3 regions of the Streptomyces sp. NPDC016677 genome follow, and region 3 is predicted to be linked to each of the others. Evidence: riboswitches for the same ligand, from Rfam matches in the RefSeq annotation. Region 3 holds a riboswitch; each other region holds the start of a gene.

Region 1 (7,939 bases), on a different contig from region 3:
AAGAGGAAGTCATGGAACTCGGTCCAGAAGTCATCGTCCTGGAATCCGCCCGTCCGTGTCATCGCGCGTCAGTGCTCCTTCATGGTCGTCGGGGACGCGGTGCCGCGCCGTGCGACGGCGCAGCGTGAGCAGAAGAGGGGGGAGCAGCAGACACTGGGCGGCGGCCAGCAGCCAGAACCAGCCGGTGTGTCCGGCCCGTTCGCCGAAACCGTACAACTGCCCGCCCAGCACGCCGCTCGCGCAGGCGCCCAGGCCCGCGGCCAGCCGCTGCTGGCCGAAGACCACGGCGTCGGAGCGAGGGCTGCGGCGCAATGCCTCCAGGTCGTTCTTGAGGAACAGCACGATGTCGCCCAGGGTGATCAGCGCGCCGCCCGCCAACAGCGCCGTCCGGGTACCGGCCGCCAGCACGGCCAGGCCCGCCGCCAGACCCGTGAAACCGACCGCGAGGGCGACGGCGTACGGCATGCGCCGGATCAGGCCGGACGCGAGCGGCTGTACGACGATGACCAGGGTGAAGCAGAGCAGCAGCACCAGGCTGTAGAACGCGCTGGAGGCGCGCTGGACGGCGTACACCGCCAGGAAGTGCTGGAAGTGGAAGTAGAGGTAGAAGGCCAAGGCGTTGGCGGCGAACGGCAGGAGTGCCACGCCGGCCAGGAGACCCGAGGGGGCCGTGTCCTTCGATCCGGTGGGGTGTTCCGCGGTGGTCTCCGGTAGTCGCGCGTGTCCCGCCGTGACCGCGAGGAACAGCGCCGTGACGGCCGCGAACAGCCAGCCGGGCGACGACAGGACGAACGGCGCGGCGATCAACGGGCCCACGGCCATGCCCGCGTTGAGTGCCGCGTTGCCCGCCGACAGGAACGCCGGGCGGCGCTCGTCGTCGACGCCGTGCACCAGGTACGCCTTGTTCGCGGGCAGGTAGAGGGCGGCACCGCAGCACGTCAGGACCAGCGCCCAGACCGCCAGGAGCGGCCAGCGCGGGGCCGGCAGGAGCCCGGCGAAACCGGCGGTGCGCACGACGAGGGCCCACAGCATCGTGCGGCGCAGCCCGATCCGGTCCGCGAGGGCCCCGCCGACGATGCCGCCGGAGAACTGCACGAGCGACGCCACGGCCAGGACGACACCGACCGTGCCGAGCCCCATACCGAGCCGTTCGTGCAGGAAGACCGACATGAACGGCAGGACCATGAAGCTGCCGAGCGGAATGAGGAACGAGCTGGCCAGGAGGAACCGCAGCGGGCCGGTGAGCGGGAACAGCGAGGCCCGCAGCCCCGGTCCCCGGGGGGCGCGCTCACCCACCGGGCGCCTCCCGGCCGGCCGGGTCGGTGAGTACCCGCAGGGCGTTGGCAGCGGCCACCGCGCGGTGGGTGGCGAGTTCGGCGGTCTCCGCCTCGGCGTACACGATGCCCGCGTAACCACGGCTGTCGTCCAGGTGCTCGATGAGGTCACCGGCCCGCTTGACCGGGTACCAGGCGGGCGTTCCCGGCATGCCGGTGAGCCGGTCGAGCCCGGCGACCCCGGTGAACACGCCGGGCGCGGCCGGATAGCCCAGAACGAAGGCGACGGCCGGACCACCGGGAACGTCCGCCTCCATGAGACCGGGGCGACGGCCGAGCGCGGCCTCGATCATCGCCTCGTACACGTTGACACCGAGCGCCCGGCACAGGCCCTCTCCGACCAGCGCGCCCCCGATCCGGGGATTGACCTCCACCACCTCCGGGCCGTCGGCGGTCAGGACGAACTCCACGTGAGCGAACCGGTCGGTGTAACCGATGGCGGCGAGCACCCGGCCGAGCCAACGCCCCAGCGAAATCCGCTGCGGGTCCGGGAAGGCCACGGGGAAGGCGGTGATCTCCTCCCGGAAGCGCGGCTCCGGCGACATGAGGCGACTGGAGACACCGAGCAGTCTGGTGCGGCCGGCCCAGGTGAGCGTCTCGGCGCTGTACACCGGGCCGCTGAAACAGGGCTCGGCGAACAACCGCCCCTTCAGGTCCCGGCCGGACGCCTCCGCCAGCGCCGCGTCGAGTTCTCCCTCGTCCCGGACCAGCCACACGTTCTGGCTCCCGGTGCCCGCGGTGTCCTTGAGCACGAGCGGCAGCCCCGCCTCCTTGAGCAGCAGCCCGCGTGCCTCGCGGTCCGGGCCGGCGTTCTCGACGGCCCTGCCGCGGGTGAGGCCCGCGTCGTGCAGCCTGTTGCGTACGGCGGCCTTGTCCCGGGTCAGTCGCAGGACGGCCGGGTCGAGACCGGGCAGGCCGAGTCGTTCGGCGAGGGCGGCGCCGGTGAGGGTCCAGGTGTCGGTGGAACTGATCAGACCGCGCAGCGCCGGGACGCGCCGGAGCAGATCGGCGGACCGCTCCATGTCGAAGGTGTCGGTCACGACGACGTCGAGGGCGCCGGCGGGCAGCCGGCCCAGTTCGTAGGCGTAGTAGGCGGGGTCCCGGGTCAGCAGCAGCAGGCGCTCGCCGAGCCGGCCGGCGGCGCGGACCAGATGACCGAGGCCGAAGGTCAGCGACTCCAGGCAGGCCACGGTCATACGGCACTCTCCTGCCGGCCCGCCGGGCAGGCCGCGCGCCGCCACGTCATCCTCGACCAGGGCATGGTCATCTGCTCCGGGCCGCGGACCTCGACGGGCTTCAACGCGGCCGGATCGAGGGCCTCGGCGTGCCGGGCGAACACGCGCTCCACGTAGCGGTGTCCGGTGTCGGCCCCTATCACCAGGTGCAGTCGGTCGGGGTGGCGGCGGGCCTCGTACGTCGCCGTCAGATAGCCGGCACCGGTGGACAGCCCGGCGAACACCGCGTGTTCGCGCAGCAGGGCGACGGCGCCGGCCATGGCGTGGGTGAAGTCCAGCCAGTGCACGGTGTCGTAGAGATGGTGGCGGACGTTGTCGAAGACGATCGACGAGCCGATGCCGGCGATGATCGCCTCGGGATCGTGATGGTCCTGGCTGCCGAAGGTGACGCTGCCGAAGGGCTGGACGCCGACCAGACGCACCGAGGGGTCCGCGACACGCAGCCGTTCCACGACGCCGCCGGTCGAGGCTCCGGACCCCACCCCGCCGACGACGGTCAGCGGTACGGCCGGGAACTCCGCCGCGATCCGGTCGGCGACCTCCTGGTAGCCGAGGTAGTGGACGTCGTCGTGGTACTGGCGCATCCAGTGGTGCCCGGGACGCTCGGCGAGTATCTCCCGCACCCGTCGCACCCTCAGTTCCTGGTCGAGTGCGAGGTCGCGCGACGGTCTCACCCGTTCCACCGTGGCGCCGAGGATCTCCAACTGGGCCAGGGTGGTGGTGTCGACGGTGGTGGACGCGACGATGTGACACCGCATGCCGTACCGGTGACACGCCAGGGCGAGGGCGTAGGCGTAGATGCCACTGGAGCTGTCGATCAGGGTCTGGCCCGGACGGACCGTGCCCCGCTCCAGCAGATGACGGACGGCGGCCAGAGCCGAGTAGATCTTCATCGACTCGAACCGCAGCAGGACCAGGCCGTCGGTGAGCCGGACCAGGTCCGGGACTTTCAGAGCGTCGGCGATGTGGGGGTGGATCACCCGTAGCCTCCTTGGGCGAAGGTGCACTGGTGGCCGAGCGAGTGGAAGAACGCGGAGAGTTCGGACTTGACCTCGGCTCGTGGGCGTGCGGCGAAGAGATAGCCGGCCAGGCAGCCGGTGTGGGCGACGAAGACGCCGTCGGCGCCGAACCGCTCACGGTGGGCTCGCAGGCTGCTGAAGGTCGTCTTGGGCAGCACCTCCTGGGACAGCGCGGCGCTGGTCGTCGCGGCACGGGCGACGGCGGCCGGGTCACCCGAGCCGAAACCCTTCAGCAGATCGGTCAGACACCGCTGGTATTCCTCGCCGCGGCGCCGGTAGTGGTCCAGCAGCAGGGGAGTGACGGCGGCGGTGTCCACCGTGCCGGGTTCCATGACGTAGGCGGTGTGGAAGCCGAGGTCCGGGCCCAGTCGCCGCACCACCCGGTGCCGGCCGCTGAGGTACAGGGCGAACTCGTCGAGGAAGACGCTGTCGGCGCGCTCGATGTCCGCCAGGACGCCGAGGACCACGTCCTTGTCGTACGGCAGGGAGAAGACGCGGAACAGGCAGCGCAGCGTCGCCACGATGTCCGCCGTGGAACTGGCCATTCCCACGCCCACCGGCAGTTCGGAATGGGTGCGCCAGTCGCCGGGCGGCAAGGTGAGACCGTAGTGCTCCAGGAAGAGGCGCGCCGCTGTCGCCGACTTCTCACCCAGTGCCGGCGGACCCGGTGAGCCGGCCGTCGTCCTCGGTGTGAAGTACACCCAGGAGTGGCGGTCCACGGGAAAGGACACCACCGCGATCTCGGGATCGGTGCCCGCTCGCAGCGGGCCCTGGTACAGCTCGCCCAGGGTGCCGTGGCAGACACCGGAGACCGTGCCGCCGGACAGGCCCGGTTCCTGGAGGACGCCCGCGACGGGTCCGAGTACCGTCGGTCCCGGTCCGTCGGCCGGCACGTCGACGAAGGACCGGTACGGCCGACATGGATCGGCTGGCTCCCGCACACCGTCCTCCTCCGTACCGGGTCTTGCACACCGACAGGGAAGGAGACGGGGCCACACGCACGACCGACCGTACCGCCGACCCGGTCCACGAGGTCACGTGCACAGCCCGCTCGGGAAGCGGGCGCAGTGGCAGGTCTTCGGACTCGCGGGCACGTCCGCCGACAGGGCGGACACCTACCGGCCGTCTCTTCCCCGGCCATGACGCCGGCCCAGTGACATCGACGGCTTTCGTTCCCGCTCACCGCTGCGGGACAGCCCCGGATTCGCACCGGGTTCCCTCTTGCGTCGCGCCACCGGGCGTCCGGGCGGACGGGAGGCGCGAACCGACTGCGTGCATCAGCGTAAGGGCGCCCGTACTTCTGGGACAGTGGGAGTTCTGCGGTTGTCTTGAATGTGGAGGGAAGGCGGAACCCGGCGTATCCCTGCGCAGTTGTCGGGGGCGGCTCTGGCCGGATAACGCCTCTGGGGATCGCTGTCTCATCAGCCAGACTCGTTGTCTCACGACACATGCACACCGCTGCCGCGGTGGCCGGTGCCCGGGAGGCCCCTGATGACGTCAGACGTGAGGCCGGACGAGGACGGGGCGGCAGCCCCGCGCGGACGGCGACGGCCCCCCGGCGACCGCGTCGTGCTCCGCGCCGATCTGCGGTCCGCCCTGCCCGACGCCGCCGCGGCGGTGGTGGTCACGGCGCTCGTGTTCGCGCTCCTGTGGACGCGTATGGAATCGGGTGCTTCGGACACGGTCGCGGTCATGCCGTTCATGGACGACGCCGGCACCTACTGGATGTACTTGCTCAGCCAGGCTTTCGGCTGGTCGGGACTGCTGTGGGCCTGGGGCACGGTCATGCTCGGCCTGCTGCTGTCGGGACCACGGCCCACCCGGTTGCCGGTCTCCCGGCAGGTACTGGAGCGCTGGCACCGCACCACGAGCCTGACGACGACGGCGCTGATGTTCGCACACGCGCTGATGTTCGCGGCGGAACTCGTGCGCTACGAGACGAAGGTGGACTGGGCGGAGCGGCTGTGGGTGGCCTTCGCGGACACCTTCGTACCCGGCTGGTACGACTCCGGAACCGGCCGGACCGCCATCCCGATCGGCCAGGGGGCCCTGTACCTGGCGATCCCGCTCGGGCTGCTGTTCTACGTCCGGCACCGCATCGGAGCGAACACCTGGCGACGGCTGCACCGGTTCGTGATCGTCGTCTACGTGCTGAGCGTGTGGCACACCCTGCTGTACGGAACCAACGTCTGGTACGGGGAGTGGCCCCGCACCGTCCTGTGGCTGCTGCAAATCCCGGTCGCGGTACTGCTGTTGCTCCGCCTGCTGCGGCCCGCCCGGCGGGCCGAACGGCTGGGTGCACCCGGCGGGGGCGCGGCCCGGCCGGGCTGGTGGGTGCGGGTGGCGGGACGGGTCGCGGTCGGGGCCGTCGTCGTCGGACTGGTCGTCGTGGTGGTGTCCGGCCGCGACGGCGGACGGGACCGTCCGACCGATCCGCCCGCGACGGCCCCCCACACCCAGGAGACGGACTGACTGCCGACACCGGGCGGGCCGGACGGACGGCGCATGACACCCTGACCGGAACAGCGAACGGCCCGTGCCGTGCCGCGGCACCGGTACGCGTCCCCGACTGCCTCGGCGTCCGCGAAGACGCCGACGGCCGTGGGAGCGGGAGTCGTACACGGCGGGCGGTGAAGCCGGCGCCGGCGGCTGGTCGCGCAGCGGTACGGGGCAGCGTGACCTTCCCGAAGGCGGAGCGCTTCGCCCGGCGTGGGGCGGTGATCGCCTGGGAGGCTCGGGCGGAGGCGGCGGACGACTCGGCGGCGCGACCGGGTCGCGTGCGCGCACCCGCAGCAGCGGGTGCGCGCACGGCGGCACCGCCCTCCCGGGCAGCTCCTGGCGCGGGACCGGGTCGCACTGGCCGGCATCGTTCACGTCCTGCGGCGCAGGGCGTGGCCTGGCGCGACGTGCCGAGAGAAGCGGTGGCCCGGCCCGGGGTGACGGCCTGGCGCCGACTGCGGGACTGGGCCGTGGCCGGAGTCGGCCGCGCCCGCGTTCAGCTGAGATGGCCGGGGGAGTGCCCGCCGCCCCGGCGGGCCGCCGGTCGCCTCCCGGGTGGTGGGAGTGCTGGATCAGTAGCCGTAGATCATCTTGTAGGCGACCTCGGGGAGGAACTGGCCGGCCGTGGAGCCGGTCCCGACACCGCAGTTGCCGTCGGACTCGCCCGGGGTCTTGATCCACAGGAGCATCTCGGCGCCTCCGCCCGTCTGGGTGGGCGTGCCGATGCGGCGGCCGGAGGGGTTGCACCACTGGCCGTTGGAGCCGTTGCCGTTGCGGCTGGTGTCCACGACGAACGGCTTGGTGTAGCCGTAGCGGGCGGCCAGTTCGTTGTTGACGGCGTTGCCGTAGGCGGTGTTCTCGGCGGTGGTGACGTAGTTGGAGACGTTGAGCGAGAAGCCGTGGGCCTGTCGGAGGCCGGCTTCGTGGAGGCGTCGGGCCATGGTCGCCGCGTCGGCCCAGCGCGGGTTGCCGGCGTCCATGTAGACCCAGGTGTTGGGGGCCTGGCGGTTGAACTCGGCGAGGGCACCGGTGAGCATGGCCTCGCGTTCGTCGATCTGGGCCTGGGTCATGCAGCCGTAGTCCCCGAGGGAGTCGGGTTCGAGGATGACGACGGCCGGGTGGGCCGCGATGCCTCCGGCGAACTGAGCGATCCAGTTGGCGTAGGCGGACGGCGAGGCGGCTCCGCCGGCGGAGTGCCCGCCGCAGTAGTCACGGTGGTAGATGTTGTAGGCGACGAGGATGGGCAGCTTGTCCCTGGAGTCCGCCGCTCCGGCGTAGGCACCTGTCGCGGTGCCTATGGTGCCGCTCCAGGAGCCGAACCAGCGGGCCATCGGTGTGTTGGCGATGGAGGCGTTGATCGCGGCGGCCCGGCCGTCGCCGGGGTTGGCGGCCGCCCACCGCCTCGCGCTCGAGTCGGGGTCCACGTAGAACCCGTTGGTCATGGTGGTGGGGTCCGCCGCGTGGGCGGAGGGTGCGGCGGCGAACGCCAGAGGCAGAGCACAGAGCGCTGCCATCAGGGTGCGGAGTCTGCGGCTCAAGACAGTACCTCGGTTTCGGAGGACGCTTTGGGAGCGCTCCCACTGGAAGCGGTCCCAATCGTCGGGGCGGGTGCGCAAGCTGTCAACGGTCCCCGCGGCATGGGACGTTCACAGGGCTCGCGGGCCCTGTGAGGCCACTGAGCTGGAAGCGGTCCCATCTCTCGCGGTCCTGCGCGCTCCGCGCCTGTGAAAGACTCACGGGTCATGGCAGAAGCAGCGCCGCGTCGGCGTCCGACGCTCGACGAGGTGGCCGAATGCGCCGGTGTTTCCCGCTCCGTGGCCTCCCGTGCCCTCAACAACGCCCCGCACGTCAG
Region 2 (7,939 bases), on a different contig from region 3:
ACCGCCGCCGTCGTCACGGGGCTGGGCATGACCACGGCCCTGGGCGGTGACGTCCCGTCCACCTGGGCGGCCCTGCTGGACGGCGCCTGCGGGGTCGAGAGCCTCGACCTCGGTGCCCCGGACGGCCCGCCCCAGGTGTATCCGGCGGCGCCCGCCGCCGTGGACCCCGGCTCGGAGCTGTCGCCCGCCAAGGCCGCGCACTGCGACCGTTCCGCGCAGTTCGCCCTGGTCGCGGCGCGGGAGGCGCTGCGCGACGCCGGCCTGGAGGGGACGTCCCTGGCGGGAGGCGGCTCCCGGGTCGTCGTCATCGTCGGTGTGGGGCTGGGCGGGCTCCTCAGCATCCTGGAGCAGAACCGCAGGCTGGAGGCCGGCGGTCCCGGCCGGGTCAGCCCCCGGGCCATCCCGGTCATGCTGCCCAACCACGCCGCCGCCGAGGTGGGCCTGATGGTCGGCGCCACGGCCGGTGTGCACACCCCGGTCAGCGCCTGCGCGTCCGGTGCCGAGGCCCTCGCCCAGGCCCTCGCCCTGATCCGGGAGGACCGTGCCGACGTGGTGATCGCGGGCGGCGCGGAGGCCGGCCTGCACCCCCTGGTCTTCGCCGGGTTCGCCCGGCTGCGCGCCCTGTCCCGGCGGTGCGACGACCCCGAGCGGGCGTCCCGTCCGTTCGACGCCGACCGCGACGGCTTCGTGATGGGGGAGGGCGCCGGCATGCTGGTGGTGGAGAGCGCCGGGCACGCCGCGGCCCGCGGTGCCCGGGTGCACGGCCGCCTGACCGGGGCGGGCATCACCAACGACAGCCACCACGTCGCCCAGCCGGCGCCCGGCGGCACGGGCTGCGCAGCCGCCGTGACCGCCGCCCTCGACGACGCCGGTCTCTTACCGGAGGAGGTCCGGCACATCAACGCGCACGCCACCTCCACGCCCGTCGGCGACCTCAGCGAGGCCCAGGCCCTGCACACGGCGTTCGGGAAGGTGCTGGACGACGTGGCGGTCAGCGCGACCAAGGCGGCCCTCGGGCACACCCTGGGCGCCGCCGGAGCCATCGAGGCCGTCACCACCGTCCTCGCCCTGCGGGACAGAACGGCGCCGCCCACCCGCAGCCTCGAACGCGTGGACCCGGCGATCGGTCTGAACGTGGTCGGCCGCCGTCCCGAACCGCTGCCCGCCGGACCGCTGGCGGCGGTCAGTACGAGCATGGGTTTCGGCGGGCACAACGTCGCGCTGGCCTTCACCACCGTCCCGTGAGCCACCACCGACGCCTCACGGACCACCGTCCCGTCAACCCCCGCGCCATGAGCCCCCGTTCCGTGGACCCCCGTCCCGTCGATGCCGGCCCTGTCGACGCCAGTCCCGTCGATCCCCGCTCCGCGAGCGCCGACGGCCCCCCGGCGCGGGCGGGGGACCGGCCGCGCACCGTCCTGATGTGTCCCGGGCAGGGCGCCTACCTCCCAGGCGCCCTGCGGCACCTGCGCGAAGTGCCCGCGGTCGCCGAGGTGCTGGCGACCGTGGACGCGCACGCGCCGGACCGCGGCCCCGCCGCCGTGCCGGTCGGCCGGCTCCTCACCGAGGCGGACGCCCCGGGCCCCGAGGAACTCCTGAGCGCGGACCCGCTCGGCTTCGACCTGGCCACCTACGCCGCGGTGGTCGCCGCCGCCACCGTCCTGCTCGACCTCGCCGGCCCCTGGATCGACGCGGTCCTCGGCCACAGCGTCGGGGACCTGGCGGCTCTCACCGTCGCCGGGGCCGTCACCGTGCGCCAGGGCGTCCAACTGCTGTGCGTACGGGACCGGCTGCTGAGGACCGCCGGACTGCCGGCGGCCGGCATGGTGGCCACCGACGCCGGCGCCGACCGGGCGGCGGACCTGATCCGTACCTGCGGTACGGAGCGGGTACGGATCGCCGCCCGCAACGCGCCCGCCCAGACGGTCCTCGCCGGTCCCGACGGCCAGCTCGCCCGCCTCCAGCGGGCGCTGCTGGACGACGGGCACCGGGTGACCCGGCTGACCAGCCGCACCGCCTTCCACCATCCGCTGCTCGGGGAGGTCCACCGCTCCTTCCGCCGTCTGCTGCGGGCCCAGCCGATCGCCCGCCCCGCCCTCGCCGTGCACACCACCGCCGGCCACTGGGCGCGGACCCCCGCCCAACTGCGCACCGTGGCCGCCGCCCACCTCACCGAACCCATGGCCCTGCACCACACCCTGCGCGCCCTGCGCCAAGGAGGCTTCACCACCTACCTCGACAGCGGCCCCCGGGCCCTGCTCAGCGCCCTGGTCAAGGCCGGCCTGCCCGGCTGTGCCACCGCCGCGCCGCTGCGCACCCCCGCCGGCGTCGAGCGGATACGCCGGCGTCTCACCGCCGTCGCCCCGCCGCACCGCCCCGGTCGGGGTGCTTGGTAGTCTGCCGAGGCCAGTCACGCCACCTCGGTGGTCAGGGAATCCGGTGGGAATCCGGAACTGACGCGCAGCGGTGAGGGGGACGGGCGGGGCACTGACGCCACTGGGACGGGAACCGCGCGACGGCGGGAACGGTCCTGGGAAGGCGCCTCGTCCGGACGAACCCGAGTCCGAAGACCTGCTGGCACCTCCGCACCCCGTGCGGAGGGCGACCGTAGGCCAGGCTCCGCGTCCAGAGCCCCGACACCCGAGGCATGCCCGTGTTCCGTTCCGTCCCCCGTTCCGCGGCCTTGCTGCTCACCTCCGTCCTGCTGCTCACCGCCTGCGGCACCTCCGACGGCGAGGACACGGCCACGGACGGCTCCCCGTCCGCCGGCCGGCCGGTCACCATCGAGAACTGCGGACACCGCGTCACCCTGGAGTCGGCGCCGCGGCACGCCGTCTCCCTCAACCAGGGCAGCACCGAGATCCTCCTCTCCCTCGGGCTCGCGGACCGCCTGGTCGCCACCGCGACCTGGACCGACCCCGTGATGAAGGGCCTGGAGAAGGCGAACGCCCGGGTGCCCCGGCTCGCCGACAACGCCCCCTCCTTCGAGAAGGTCCTGGACGCCGGACCCGACTTCGTCACCGCCTCGTTCGTCTCCACACTCGGCACGGGCGGTGTCGCCACCCGTGAACAGTTCGAGAAACTGGGCGTGCCCACCTATGTCTCCCCGTCCGACTGCGAGGCGGGCAAGGACAACGACAGCGGCGGCGACGGCTCCCGCGGTACGCCGCTCACCCTCGACACGGTGTACGGCGAGATACGCGACCTGGCGCACGCCTTCCGTGTGGACGAGCGCGGTGACCGACTGGTGCGGCAGCTCAGGACGCGGGTCCGCGAGGCCACCGACGGCCTCCAGGTCTCCGACGTCTCCCTCATGTACTGGTTCGCCAACTCCCAGTCGCCCTACCTCGCCGGATGCTGCGGCGCCCCCGGCGCCATCACCCGCGCCCTCGGCGCGCGGAACGTCTTCTCCGACACCCACGACGAGTGGCCCCAGATCAACTGGGAGACCGTGGCCGACCGCGACCCCGACGTCATCGTCCTCGGCGACCTGACCCGCGAGTCCCAGACCGCCGAGACCGCCAAGGCCAAGATCGAGTTCCTGGAGACCAACCCGGCCACCCGCAATCTCACAGCCGTGCGGAAGAAGCGGTACGTCCTGCTCAGCGGACAGGCGATGAACCCGTCCATCCGCACGGTGGAGGGCATCGAGAAGGTGGCGGCCGGCCTGCGGGACCTCGGGTTCGCCAAGTGACCGGCATACGGACCCCCTTGCTCACCGTGGCCGGACTGGCCGCGCTGGCGGTGTCGGTCGCCGTCGCGGTGACCATCGGGCCGGCCGACATCTCCACCGCCGATGTGTGGGCCTCGGTCGCCGCCCACCTCGGGCTGGGCCGGACCGACCTCGCGCCGCTGCGCGACGGCATCGTGTGGGACCTGCGCATGCCGCGCACGACGCTGGCCGCGGTGTGCGGCGCCGGCCTCGCGCTGTGCGGGGCGGTCATGCAGTCCCTGCTGCGCAATCCGCTGGCCGACCCGTTCGTGCTGGGGGTCTCCTCCGGGGCCTCGACCGGGGCGGTCGCCGTGATCGTGCTCGGCGTGGGCGGGGGAGCGGTGTCGCTGTCCGCCGGCGCGTTCCTCGGCGCGCTGTTCTCCTTCGGGCTGGTCCTGCTGCTCAGTCACAGCCTCGGCGGCAGCGTCGACCGGGTGGTGCTGTCCGGGGTGGCCGCCATGCAGCTGTTCTCCGCGCTCACCTCGTTCACCGTGCTGACCTCGGCGGACGCGGAGACCACCCGGGGCGTGATGTTCTGGCTGCTGGGTTCGCTCACCGGCGCCGGCTGGACCGAGGTGCTGCTGTGCGCCGGGGTGCTGGCCGCCGTACTCGTGGTCTGCCTGGTCCACTCCGCCACCCTGGACGCGTTCACCTTCGGCGAGGAGGCCGCCGCGAGCCTCGGTGTGCGCGTGGCCCGTACCCGCCTCGTCCTGCTCTGCGCCACCGCCCTGCTCACCGCCGCCCTGGTCAGCTGCGCCGGGGCGATCGGCTTCGTCGGGCTGGTCCTGCCGCACGCCACCCGCGTGCTGACCGGCGCCGCCCACGCCCGGCTGCTGCCGGTCACCGTGCTGACCGGGGCCGTGTTCCTGGTGTGGGTGGACACCCTGGCCCGTACCGTCCTCGACCCGCAGGAGATCCCGGTGGGAGTGGTGACGTCCCTCATCGGCGTGCCCGCCTTCGTGGCAGTCCTCTACCGGGGCCGGAGGCGGGCGTGAACGAGCCCGAGACCGTCGGCCCCGAGACGGCCGGCGAGACGATCGGCCTCGAAGCGGCCGGTGCCGAAGCGGCTGGTTCCGAAGCGGCCGGTGCCGAAACGGCCGGTCCCGAAACGGCCGGCGAGACGGCCGGCTTCGGGACGGCACATGAGACGGCCGGTCCCGAGACGACTCGCGAGCCGGCCGGCTCCGGGACGGCCGCTCCCGGAGCCGGAGGACTGCGGGCCGACCGTGTGGGCAGGCGCGCGGGCGGCCGGCTCGTCGTGGACGGCGTCACCCTCGCCCCCCGCCCGGGCGAGACGGTCGGCCTGCTCGGCCCCAACGGGTCGGGAAAGTCCACTCTGCTCAGACTGCTCGCGGGCGTGCTCCAGCCCGCCGCAGGCGTCGTCACCCTCGACGGCAGGCCCCTGACCGGCGTCGGCCGCCGGACCGCGGCCCGCCGAATCGCCACCGTCGAACAGCACGCCCACACCCAGACCGAACTGACCGTCCGCGACGTCGTCGCCCTCGGCCGCATCCCGCACCGCCGCCCCTGGGCGGCCGGATCGGCCGCGGACGGCCGGGCCGTCGCGGCCGCCCTCGACCGCACCGGCCTCACCGACCGGGCGGACCAGTCCTGGCACACCCTGTCCGGCGGCGAACGCCAGCGCGCCCAGATAGCCCGCGCCCTCGCGCAGGAACCGCGCGAACTGCTGCTGGACGAACCCACCAACCACCTCGACATCCAGCACCAGCTCGACCTGCTGGAACTGGTCGTGAGCCTGCCCGTCACCACGGTCGTCGCCCTGCACGACCTCAACCTCGCGGCGATGTACTGCGACCGCGTCCTCGTACTCGGCGAGGGCCGGGCCGTCGCCGAAGGCACCCCGGGCGACGTCCTGACCCCCTCCCTGATCGAACGGGTCTACGGCGTCCGCGCCGAGGTAACCGACGGCGGCCACGGCCGCCCGGTCATCCGCTTCCTGCGCCGCACCGGCCGGCTGTCCCCGCCCCTGGCCCCGGCCTGACGCTCACTCCGGGCCGGTGAGGTACCGGTGGAGCATGGCGACGAGTTCGTCCTCCAGACGCCGGGTGCCCAGCGGGTCGGGAGCCGAGCAGACCTTGTGGACCACCAGCTCCACCGTGGTCACGGCGAGCCGGGCGGCGGCCTCGGTGTCGGCCACCCGGACCTCGGGGTGGTTCTCGAACAACTCCTGGGTGTGCCGGAAGCGTTCTGCCTCGTAGTCGTTCACCTTCGCCAGCAGCTCCGGCGACCGCGGTGCCTCCTCGGCCATGATGCGCAGCAGCCGCGGATCGTCGACGTGGTTCTCGATGGCGGCCCGCACGAACACCCGGAGGGTGTCCTCCAGCGATGCGGGCAGCCCCTCGGCCAGGTAGCGGGCGACACTGGCCGCCCCGGCTTCCAGGTGCCGGGTCACCAACTCCACCAGGATCGCGTCCTTGTTCGGGTAGTACTGGTAGAGCGAACCGATCGAGACCCGCGCCCGTTCGGCGATCCGGTTGGTGGTGCCCGCCGCGTAGCCGTACTCCTCGAAAATGTGAGCAGCCGCGTCCAGGATGCGCTGCCGGGTCAGCTCGGCGCGGACCTGACGGGGCTGTTTACGTGGGGCGATGGCGCGTTTGCCGGATGTCATGGAACCTCCTGGCCAGGCCCGCGAAAGCGAGTGGCGAACGACCTGAGTAATTGCTCACAATAGTGGCATGACCTGCGGCGGAGCCGTCAAGGACGGCTGCCGATCCTCCTCCTGGGAAGGACCCTTCATGACGCATGTCGCCACCCCTTACCGGAGCGTTCCCCCGGACGAGGTCCGGGCCCGGCTCGGCGAACCCGACGCCATGACCGCGGCGAAGAAGACCGACCGCCTCGACGACTGCTTTCGCCGGTTCATCGCGCACTCGCCCTTCCTCACCATGGCCACGGCCGACGCCCGGGGCCGCGCCGACTGCTCGCCCCGGGGCGACTACCCCGGCTTCGTGAAGGTCCTCGACGACCGGACGCTCGCCATCCCCGACCGCCCCGGCAACCGGATCGCCGACTCCTTCCGCAACCTCGCCGAGAACGACGGCATCGGCCTGCTCTTCCTCGTCCCCGGTATGCGCGAGACCCTGCGCGTCAACGGCCGCGCCCGGCCCACCGACGAGCCCGACGTCCTGGCCCGCATGGAGACCGAGGCCAGGCGGCCGGTGCTGGCCCTCCTGGTCGAGGTGGACGAGGTGTACTTCCACTGCGGCCGCGCGCTCATCCGGTCCCGCCTGTGGGACCCCGCCACCCAGGCCCTCGCCGACGAGATGCCCTCGGCCGGCGAGGTCGCCGTCGCGCAGCTCGGCCTCGACATCGACCCGGAGATCATCGAGAACCGCCTCGAAGAGGGCTACCGCGAGCTGTACTGACCCGGTCCGGACACCGCCCCTCGCCGAAGGAGACCACCCCGTGACACCACCACCCCAAGCCCCACCACCCCAAGCCCCTCCACCCCAGGCCCCATCGCCCCTGTCACCACAGCCCCCGTCCCCACCGCCCCGGCAGACCGTCGTCGTCGACCGCATGGCACCCCTCACCGGGGACGTCGTCTCCCTCACCCTCAAGGGCGCCGGAGGCCGCCCGCTCGCCCCCTGGGAGCCGGGCGCCCACATCGACGTCTCCCTGCCCAACTGGCTGACCCGGCAGTACTCGCTGTGCGGAGACCCCGCCGACCGGGACGCCTACCGGATCGCCGTGCGCCTCGACCGGCTCAGCCGGGGCGGATCGGAGTACATCCACCGCTTCCTGCGCGCCGGGCGCGGCCTGGAGGTGTCGGCGCCGCGCAACCACTTCCCGCTGCTGCCCGCGCCGGGCTACCTCTTCCTGGCCGGCGGCATCGGCATCACCCCCGTCCTGCCGATGCTGCGGGCGGCGACGGCGGCCGGAGTGCCCGCCCGGCTGGTGTACGTGGGACCGTCGACGGACACCATGCCGTTCGCCGACGACCTGCGCGCGGAGTACGGGGACCGGGTGCGCCTGGTCGCCACCCGGGAACAGGGCAGGCCCGACCTGCGCGCCCTGGCCGCGGAGCTGGACGACGGCACCCTGGTCTACTGCTGCGGCCCCGCGCCCCTGCTGTCCGCCGCCGAGGCCGTCTTCCCCGCCGGGCGCCTGCACGCGGAGCGGTTCCGGCCGCTGCGGCGGGAGTTCGGCCCCGACACCGCCTTCGAGGTGGTGTGCGCCCGGTCGGGCGGCACCGTGCACGTGCCG
Region 3 (7,939 bases):
TCTTCCGGTTGACGGTCCGAAAACCCAAACGGAACGGTTCGACGGGGCACGGACAAGTCCGGTGCGGGGGCCCGCGGCCCTGGAGACAGGAGGGGCCGCAGAGGCCGGTGGTCCCGTGACGGAAGAGGTCGGGAGGGGGCGGAAGGGAACGGAAAAGGCCGGAACAGGGCGCCGAACGAGCGAGAGAGCCGGGCGAGGGCTACATCAGTGGGGTCAGGAAGCGGCGCAGGGCCTCTTCGTACCGGTCGGGAGCGGCGTTCCACATCGCGCCGTGCGAGGCGTGCGGGATGGTGTGGAGGGCGACCAGGCGGGGATGGGCGTCGGCGAAGCGGCGGGAGAGCTGCCAGGGGGCGACGCTGTCGGCCGGGCCGTGGAAGACGAGGGCCGGGACGTCGAGGCGGTCGTGGCCGGCGGACCGCGCGGAGTCGAGTCCGGTGCGGCCCTGGGCGGCGCGGACGGCGAGCGGCAGCAGCGCGCCCGGGGTGCGTCCGGCCGCGGCGAGGGCGCGCAGGGTCGTCTGCCAGTCGAGGACCGGGGAGTCGAGGACCAGTCCGGAGATCCGGTCGCGGTGCGTGGAGCGCGCGGCGGTGTGCAGGGCCATGGTGGCGCCGGTGGACCAGCCGAGCAGGACGACCTCGCGGGCGCCGTGGCCGACGGCGTACCGGACGGCGGCGTCCAGGTCGTGCCACTCGGTCTCGCCGAAGTGGCGCAGGCCGCCCGGCGGGCGGGGAGCGCCGGCGTCGCCCCGGTAGGCGAGGGCCAGGAGCGGGAACTCCAGGCGGTTGAGGAGGCCCATGAGGTTCAGGGCGTGCTCCCGGGTGGTGCCCAGGCCGTGCACCGCGATGATCCAGGTGCCGCGGGCGCCCGGCAGGAACCAGGCGGGCAGCGCGCCGAGGTCGCCGGGGACCTCGACGTCGGTGTGGGCGAGGCCCAGGGCGGTGCCCGGGTCGCCGACGTACAGGTTGGGGGTGAGCCAGGCCTTGTCGCCGGGTTCCAGGGTGCCGTGCGTGACGCCTTCGAGGCGGCGGACGACGGTGTCGGCCGGGTGCTGGGCACCGGGCAGGACAGGGCCCACGACGGCGTGCGAGCCGTCGCCGGCCAGGCCGTACCGGCCGGGCCGCAGCGTGGCCAGGTGCCGGGTGAGGGTGATCTGTCCGGCGGCGGTGCCGTGCACCGTGAGCCGGGGCTCGGTGGGCAGGGGCCGGCCGGGCGTCGCCTTGAGGGCGGCGTCGCTGGCGAGGCGGCCGGCCGCGACGCTCGCGGCGCCGGCTGCCAGGGCCGCGGTGACGGCGGCGGTCGTTGCGGTGACGGTGCGCACAGCTCCCAGTTTCCCGGCGTGCTCCGCCGTAAGCCACCGGAAGGACGGCTGGGGGTGACGGACGGGTCACCCCTCGCCCCTCACCCGGCACCCCTCACCCGGCACCCGGCACCCGGCACCCGGCCGCACCGTCCCGGCCGTCACCCCGTCCCGCCACCCCGGCCGTCACCGCGGCCGTTACCGCGCCCCGTCGCCCCCCGGCCCGCCTCCCGGCCCACCGCTCCTCCCGGCCTACCGCTCCTCCCGGCCTCCCGGCTCGCCTCAGCTTCGCTGCCCGTAGCCGCGCAGCCGCTCCGCCACCTCCGCGACCTGCCCCTCCGTCAGCAGGGACGGGGTCAGACCGGGGACCGAGGCGGCGGTCAGCCACAGGCGGCACATCCAGTCGAGCTGGGCGGTGCGGTCGTAGGCCTGGTCGAGGGAGGAGCCGTACGTGATCGTCCCGTGGTTGCGGAGGAGGCAGCCGGTCCGGCCGTCGAGGGCGCGGAGCATGTTCTCGGCCAACTCGTCGGTGCCGTACGTCGCGTACGGGGCGACCCGGACGGGTCCGCCGAGGGCCGCGGCCATGTAGTGCACCAGCGGCAGCTCCGGTACGAGGGTGGAGACGGCCGTCGCGTGCACGGCGTGGGTGTGGACGACCGCGCGGGCGTCGGTGTGCCGGTAGACCGCGAGGTGCATGGGCAGTTCGCTGGTCGGGACGAGCGCGCCGAGCACCTGCCGCCCGTCCGGGTCCACGCCGGTGACGTCGTCCGGGGTGAGCCGGTCGTACGGCACGCCCGAGGGCGTGACCAGCACGGTGTCGCCGACCCGGACCGAGACGTTGCCGGAGGTGCCGACCACCAGTCCGTCGGCGACCGTGCGCCGGGCGGCGGCCACCAGCGCCTCCCAGGCGCGGGCCTCCTCCGGTCGTACACATCTCCCCCGCGGCTCCCGCACGATCCCGCCTCCTCCCGGGCGTCCCGTACGCCCCAGTGGTCCCGCCGCCGACCGGCGCTGCGGCGATCCTGCCAGGCGGGCCGGGAGGCCGGGGCACTGTAGGGCGGAAGCCGAGCCTCCGGGAGGGTGCATATCACGACAAACAGCCCCTGGCTTCCTCTTGGCCGGGGATCGGTGAGCGTTCGATGATCTTCGAGTACGCTCGGGCTGGTTTGTCATGCACGTTGCCATTTTCGGGGGATTTCCGGGGGGAATCATGGCCCGTGACCGCACCCGCCTCATACCGTCCCGCCGGGGCCGGCTGCTCGCGGCCTGCGCCGCCGCGCTCGCCCTCGGCGGGACCGCGCTCACCGATGCGTCCGCCTCGGCCGCGGCCGGCCGGCCGAAGGGGCACGACGTCTCGTCCCACCAGAAGACCGTCGACTTCGGCCGGGCCAGGGCGAAGGGCGCGACGTTCGCCTACGTCAAGGCCACCGAGTCGCACACCTACCGCAACCCCTACTTCGAGGAGCAGTACGACGGCGCGCGCCGGGCGGGCCTGATCCGCGGCGCCTACCACTTCGCGCTGCCGCACAGGTCCTCGGGCCGCACCCAGGCGGCGTACTTCGTGCGCCACGGCGGCGGCTGGCGCGCCGACGGCCGCACCCTGCCGCCCGCGCTGGACATCGAGTACAACCCGTACGACAAGACGAAGAAGTGCTACGGGCTGAGCAAGGCGCGGATGACGGCCTGGATCGACTCGTTCAGCGACGAGGTGAGGCGGCTCACGGGCCGCCGGCCGGTGATCTACACCACCACGCACTGGTGGAAGACGTGCACCGGGAACAGCCGCGCCTTCGCCGCGGACCACCCCCTGTGGATCGCCCGCTACGACGCCCCGAGCGCGGGTGAACTGCCGGCCGGCTGGGCGTCGTACACGTTCTGGCAGTACGACAACGCCGGTCCGCTCCCGGGCGACCAGAACGTGTTCAACGGGTCCCTCGCCCGGCTGAAGACGTTCGCCCAGGGGGGCTGAGGCCGGAGGGGGCAGGGGCAGGGGGCGGTGGCTCCGATTCCGGACACCACCACGCCCCTCCCAGTTCATCTTCCGTTCACCCTGGTTACCTACGTTCGTCCAGCCAATGACCTCGAACGATTGCCTGGGTAAATGGAAAGCTTCTCGCTGATCCTCGCGATTGTGGTGGTGACCGCACTCGCGTTTGATTTCACGAACGGTTTCCACGACACCGCGAACGCGATGGCGACGACCATTTCGACCGGTGCGCTCAAGCCCAAGATCGCGGTGGCCATGTCCGCCGTCCTGAATCTGGTGGGCGCCTTCCTCTCCGTGGAGGTCGCCAACACGATCTCCAAGGGTCTCGTCGACGAGACCGGCATCCGTCCCGAGGTCATCTTCGCCGCCCTGGTCGGCGCGATCCTCTGGAATCTGCTGACCTGGCTGGTCGGCCTGCCGTCCAGCTCCTCGCACGCCCTCATGGGCGGTCTGATCGGCGCCGCGATCGCCTCGGCGGGGGTCGGCGCGGTGCACGGCGACGTCCTCGTCACCAAGGTGCTGCTCCCGGCGATCGCCGCCCCCGTGGTGGCGGGCATCGCGGCACTGGTCGCCACCCGGCTGATGTACCGGCTGGGCCGCAAGGCCGACGGCAAGGCCGCCGACAAGGGGTACCGCGTCGGCCAGATCGCCTCGGCCGGGCTGGTCTCGCTGGCGCACGGCACCAACGACGCGCAGAAGACGATGGGCATCATCACCCTCGCCCTGGTGGCGGGCGGCGCCCTCACCCCGGACTCCGACCCGCCCCTGTGGGTCATCCTCTCCGCGGGCCTCGCCATCGCGCTCGGCACCTACCTCGGCGGCTGGCGGATCATCCGCACCATGGGCAAGGGCCTGACCGACCTCCAGCCGCAGCAGGGCTTCGCCGCCCAGACCAGCGCGGCGACGGTCATCCTGGCCTCCTCCCACCTGGGCTTCTCGCTCTCCACCACGCACTCCGTCTCCGGTTCGGTGATGGGCGCCGGCCTCGGCCGCAAGGGCGGTGTGGTGCGCTGGTCGACGGCGACGCGGATGTTCGTCGCCTGGGGGCTGACGCTGCCGGCCGCGGCCCTGGTCGCCGCGCTCGCCGAGTGGGTCTGCGGACTGGGCGACTGGGGCACGGCGCTCGTCGCGGTGCTGCTGGTCGCGGCCAGCTTCGCGATCTGGCGGATCTCGCGGCGCGAGGTCGTCGACCACACCAACGTCACCGGCGGGGACGACGCCCAGGAGCCGGCCGGTGTGGTGACCGCCGCGGTGGCCGCCGTGGCGCCGCCTCCGGTGGGCACCCCGGCCGACGGACCTCCGGCGACGGACGGGCTCCCGGTGGACGACGGACTTCCGGTGACCGGCGGGCTCTCGGCCACCATCCCGGCCCAGTCGTCCGAGGCCCCCGACGCCCCGGCCGCCCGTTCGGCCGCCACCCCCGTCTGAGCCGGTCCCGTCCGGACATCAGGAGAAGAGAAGCACGATGAAGATCGACTGGGCAGCCCTCGGCTCCGTCTTCGGGGTCGGCCTCGTGGCCACCGTCGCCCTGGTGACCCTGTTCACCCTCGGCATCGCCGGCCTGTCCCGCCAGGAGCGGGCCGCCGAGCGGGGCGGCTCCGCGGGCCTCGCGGTCACCGGCGCGTACGTGTGCTTCGCCGCGTGCGCGGCGGCGGTGGCGTACGGCATCTATCTGATCGTGGCCTGACGCCCCCCCTCCCAGCCTCCCCCCTTCCCCCTCGCCTCCCTTGTCGCCGCCCTGCCGGGTGCCCTACGGGTGCCTACGGCAGGGCGGCTTCGTGTCCGCACCCCGTCTCCGGGCGTCGGGGACATCGGGGACGGGCGGATCGAGGGCATCTCCAGCCCGAACGGTCCACGGTGTGGGCCTCAGCACACTCCCCCCGCGCAGGTCAACGGCAAGTTGACGGGCGTTCTCGGCCCGTGGTGGACTTCCGGGGCCATGTACGGCGGCAGGAGAGGAAGCCCGGTGCGAATCCGGCGCGGTCCCGCCACTGTGACCGGGGAGCACTCCCCGGGAGCCAGGAACTCTCACCGCCGGTCTCGTCGAACCAGGGCGTGGACACCCTGAGTGAGGACATAACGCGATGCTCGGCTGCCGTCCGGAACGCAGGCCCGGTACCTCTCCCGCCTCCCGTGTGACCGGCTGATCCCCGTGCGTGCCGGACGCGTCTTCGCGTACGGCGCCGCCGCCGGCCTCCTCGGTGACCTGCTCCTCGGCGACCCCCGCCGCGGGCATCCGGTCGCCGTCTTCGGCCGTGCCGCCGGTGCCGTGGAACAACTGCTGTGGCGTGACCACCGGGGCCGGGGCGCCCTGCACACCGCCGTGTGCGCCGGTGGCGCCGTCGCCCTCGGTGCCGTGGCCGCCCGTGCCGTACGCCCCTGCCCCGCCGCCTCCGTCGCGCTGACCGGCGCCGCCACCTGGGCCGTGGTCGGCGGGACCTCGCTGGCCCGGGAGGCGTCCGCGATCGGGCGGGCACTGGAGGCCGGGGACGTGGCGGGGGCCCGGGCCCGGCTGCCGCACCTGTGCGGACGGGACCCGCAGGCCCTGGACGCCGACGGGATCGCCCGGGCGGTGGTGGAGTCCGTCGCCGAGAACACCTCCGACGCGGTGGTGGGCGCCCTGGTGTGGGGCGCCGTGGCCGGGGTCCCCGGGCTGCTCGGCTTCCGTGCCGTCAACACCCTCGACGCGATGGTCGGGCACAAGTCGCCCCGCTACCGGCGCTACGGCTGGGCCTCCGCCCGGCTCGACGACCTCGCCGGCTGGCCGGGCGCCCGGCTGACCGCCGTACTGGCCACGGCGGCCGGGGGCGACCCGAGGGGTGCCGTACGGGCCTGGCGGGCCGACGCCGGCCGGCACCCGAGCCCCAACGCCGGCCCGGTCGAGGCATCCTTCGCGGGCGCCCTCGGCGTGCGGCTGGGCGGGACGCTGTCCTACGGCGGCCGGGTGGAGCACCGGCCCGTCCTCAACCGGAGCGGACGCGCCGTGCGGGTCGCCGACATCGACCGCGCGGTACGGCTGTCCCGGCGCGTGAGCTGGCTCGCGCTGGGCGTGTGCGCGGGCGCACGGATCGTGGGAGCGCGACTGAGGAAAGGACGTACGGCATGAACGGCGGTCTGCTCGTCGCCGGTACCACCTCCGACGCCGGGAAGAGCGTCGTGACCGCCGGGATCTGCCGGTGGCTGGTGCGGCAGGGCGTGAAGGTGGCGCCGTTCAAGGCGCAGAACATGTCCCTCAACTCGTTCGTGACGCGGGAGGGCGCCGAGATCGGGCGGGCGCAGGCCATGCAGGCGCAGGCGTGCCGCGTGGAGCCGACCGCGCTGATGAACCCCGTCCTGCTCAAGCCGGGCGGCGAACAGAGCAGCCAGGTCGTGCTGCTGGGCAAGCCGGTCGGTGAGATGAGCGCCCGCGGCTACCACGGCGGGCGGCAGCAGCGACTGCTCTGCACCGTACTGGAGTGCCTGGCCGAGCTGCGGGGCACGTATGACGCGGTGATCTGTGAGGGGGCGGGCAGTCCGGCCGAGATCAACCTGCGCCGGACCGACATCGTGAACATGGGGATCGCCCGGGGTGCCGGGCTGCCCGTCCTCGTCGTCGGCGACATCGACCGCGGCGGGGTCTTCGCCTCGTTCTTCGGCACGGTGGCGCTGCTGGCTCCCGAGGACCAGGCGCTGGTCGCCGGGTTCCTGGTGAACAAGTTCCGGGGCGATGTCTCGCTGCTGGAGCCGGGCCTGGAGATGCTGCGCGGGCTCACCGGGCGGCCCGCCTACGGCGTGCTGCCGTACCGGCACGGGCTCGGCATCGACGAGGAGGACGGGATGGCGGTGTCGCTGCGCGGCGCCGTCCGGGAGTCCCGGGTCACCGCCCCCGTCGGCGAGGACGTGCTGCGGGTCGCCGTCTGCGCGGTCCCCCTCATGTCCAACTTCACGGACGTGGACGCGCTGGCCGCCGAGCCGGGTGTCGTCGTGCGGTTCGTGGACCGGCCGGAGGAGCTGGCCGACGCGGATCTCGTCGTCGTGCCGGGGACGCGGGGGACGGTCCGGGCCCTGGAGTGGCTGCGGGAGCGGGGGCTCGCGGACGCCTTGGCGCGCCGGGTCGCCGAGGGGCGGCCGGTGCTCGGGGTCTGCGGCGGCTTCCAGCTCCTCGGCGAGCACATCGAGGACGACGTCGAGTCGCGCGCCGGGCACGTCGACGGGCTCGGTCTGCTGCCCGTGCGGGTGCGGTTCGCCCGTGAGAAGACGCTCACCCGGCCGGTGGGCGAGGCCCTCGGCGAGCGGGTCGAGGGGTACGAGATCCACCACGGGGTCGCCTCCGTGGAGGGCGGTGAGCCCTTCCTGGACGGCTGCCGGGTCGGCCAGACCTGGGGCACGCACTGGCACGGTTCGCTGGAGTCGGACGGGTTCCGGCGGGCGTTCCTGCGCGAGGTGGCCGCCGCCGCGGGCCGCCGCTTCGTGCCGGCCCCCGACACCTCGTTCGCCGCGCTGCGCGAGGAGCAGCTCGACCGGCTCGGCGACCTGATCGAACAGCACGCGGACACGGACGCGCTGTGGCGGCTCATCGAGTCCGGCGCGCCACAAGGACTGCCCTTCATTCCACCGGGAGCGCCCGTATGAGCACTGTCTTGTTGTTGTCGACCGCCGACACGGATCTGCTGGCG

What was found. Region 3 has a riboswitch for cobalamin ahead of ACZ3IG_RS28530 (cobalamin biosynthesis protein). Riboswitches for the same ligand answer to the same signal wherever they lie in the genome.
Region 1: another riboswitch for cobalamin. It lies ahead of ACZ3IG_RS21605 (GHMP family kinase ATP-binding protein); the one in region 3 lies ahead of ACZ3IG_RS28530 (cobalamin biosynthesis protein).
Region 2: another riboswitch for cobalamin. It lies ahead of ACZ3IG_RS06105 (ABC transporter substrate-binding protein); the one in region 3 lies ahead of ACZ3IG_RS28530 (cobalamin biosynthesis protein).

What each region holds. Positions count from the first base shown of each region.
Region 1 covers NZ_JBVHEO010000007.1:314,010-321,948, reverse strand. Annotated here, with positions in the region: gene ACZ3IG_RS21625 (class I SAM-dependent methyltransferase) at 1-62, opposite strand, end outside; gene ACZ3IG_RS21620 (MFS transporter) at 31-1,296, opposite strand; gene ACZ3IG_RS21615 (ATP-grasp domain-containing protein) at 1,289-2,530, opposite strand; gene ACZ3IG_RS21610 (cysteine synthase family protein) at 2,527-3,549, opposite strand; gene ACZ3IG_RS21605 (GHMP family kinase ATP-binding protein) at 3,546-4,529, opposite strand; cobalamin riboswitch at 4,642-4,872, opposite strand; gene ACZ3IG_RS21600 (ferric reductase-like transmembrane domain-containing protein) at 5,080-6,060, shown strand; gene ACZ3IG_RS21595 (glycoside hydrolase family 6 protein) at 6,660-7,625, opposite strand; gene ACZ3IG_RS21590 (LacI family DNA-binding transcriptional regulator) at 7,830-7,939, shown strand, end outside.
Region 2 covers NZ_JBVHEO010000002.1:171,232-179,170, reverse strand. Annotated here, with positions in the region: gene ACZ3IG_RS06115 (beta-ketoacyl-[acyl-carrier-protein] synthase family protein) at 1-1,245, shown strand, start outside; gene ACZ3IG_RS06110 (ACP S-malonyltransferase) at 1,293-2,396, shown strand; cobalamin riboswitch at 2,391-2,593, shown strand; gene ACZ3IG_RS06105 (ABC transporter substrate-binding protein) at 2,648-3,694, shown strand; gene ACZ3IG_RS06100 (FecCD family ABC transporter permease) at 3,691-4,707, shown strand; gene ACZ3IG_RS06095 (ABC transporter ATP-binding protein) at 4,926-5,714, shown strand; gene ACZ3IG_RS06090 (TetR/AcrR family transcriptional regulator) at 5,718-6,341, opposite strand; gene ACZ3IG_RS06085 (MSMEG_1061 family FMN-dependent PPOX-type flavoprotein) at 6,469-7,098, shown strand; gene ACZ3IG_RS06080 (PDR/VanB family oxidoreductase) at 7,253-7,939, shown strand, end outside.
Region 3 covers NZ_JBVHEO010000014.1:48,468-56,406, forward strand. Annotated here, with positions in the region: gene ACZ3IG_RS28505 (alpha/beta hydrolase) at 200-1,318, opposite strand; gene ACZ3IG_RS28510 (class II aldolase/adducin family protein) at 1,580-2,254, opposite strand; gene ACZ3IG_RS28515 (lysozyme) at 2,508-3,266, shown strand; gene ACZ3IG_RS28520 (inorganic phosphate transporter) at 3,399-4,712, shown strand; gene ACZ3IG_RS28525 (hypothetical protein) at 4,750-4,971, shown strand; cobalamin riboswitch at 5,192-5,331, shown strand; gene ACZ3IG_RS28530 (cobalamin biosynthesis protein) at 5,437-6,390, shown strand; gene ACZ3IG_RS28535 (cobyric acid synthase) at 6,387-7,895, shown strand; gene cobN (cobaltochelatase subunit CobN) at 7,892-7,939, shown strand, end outside.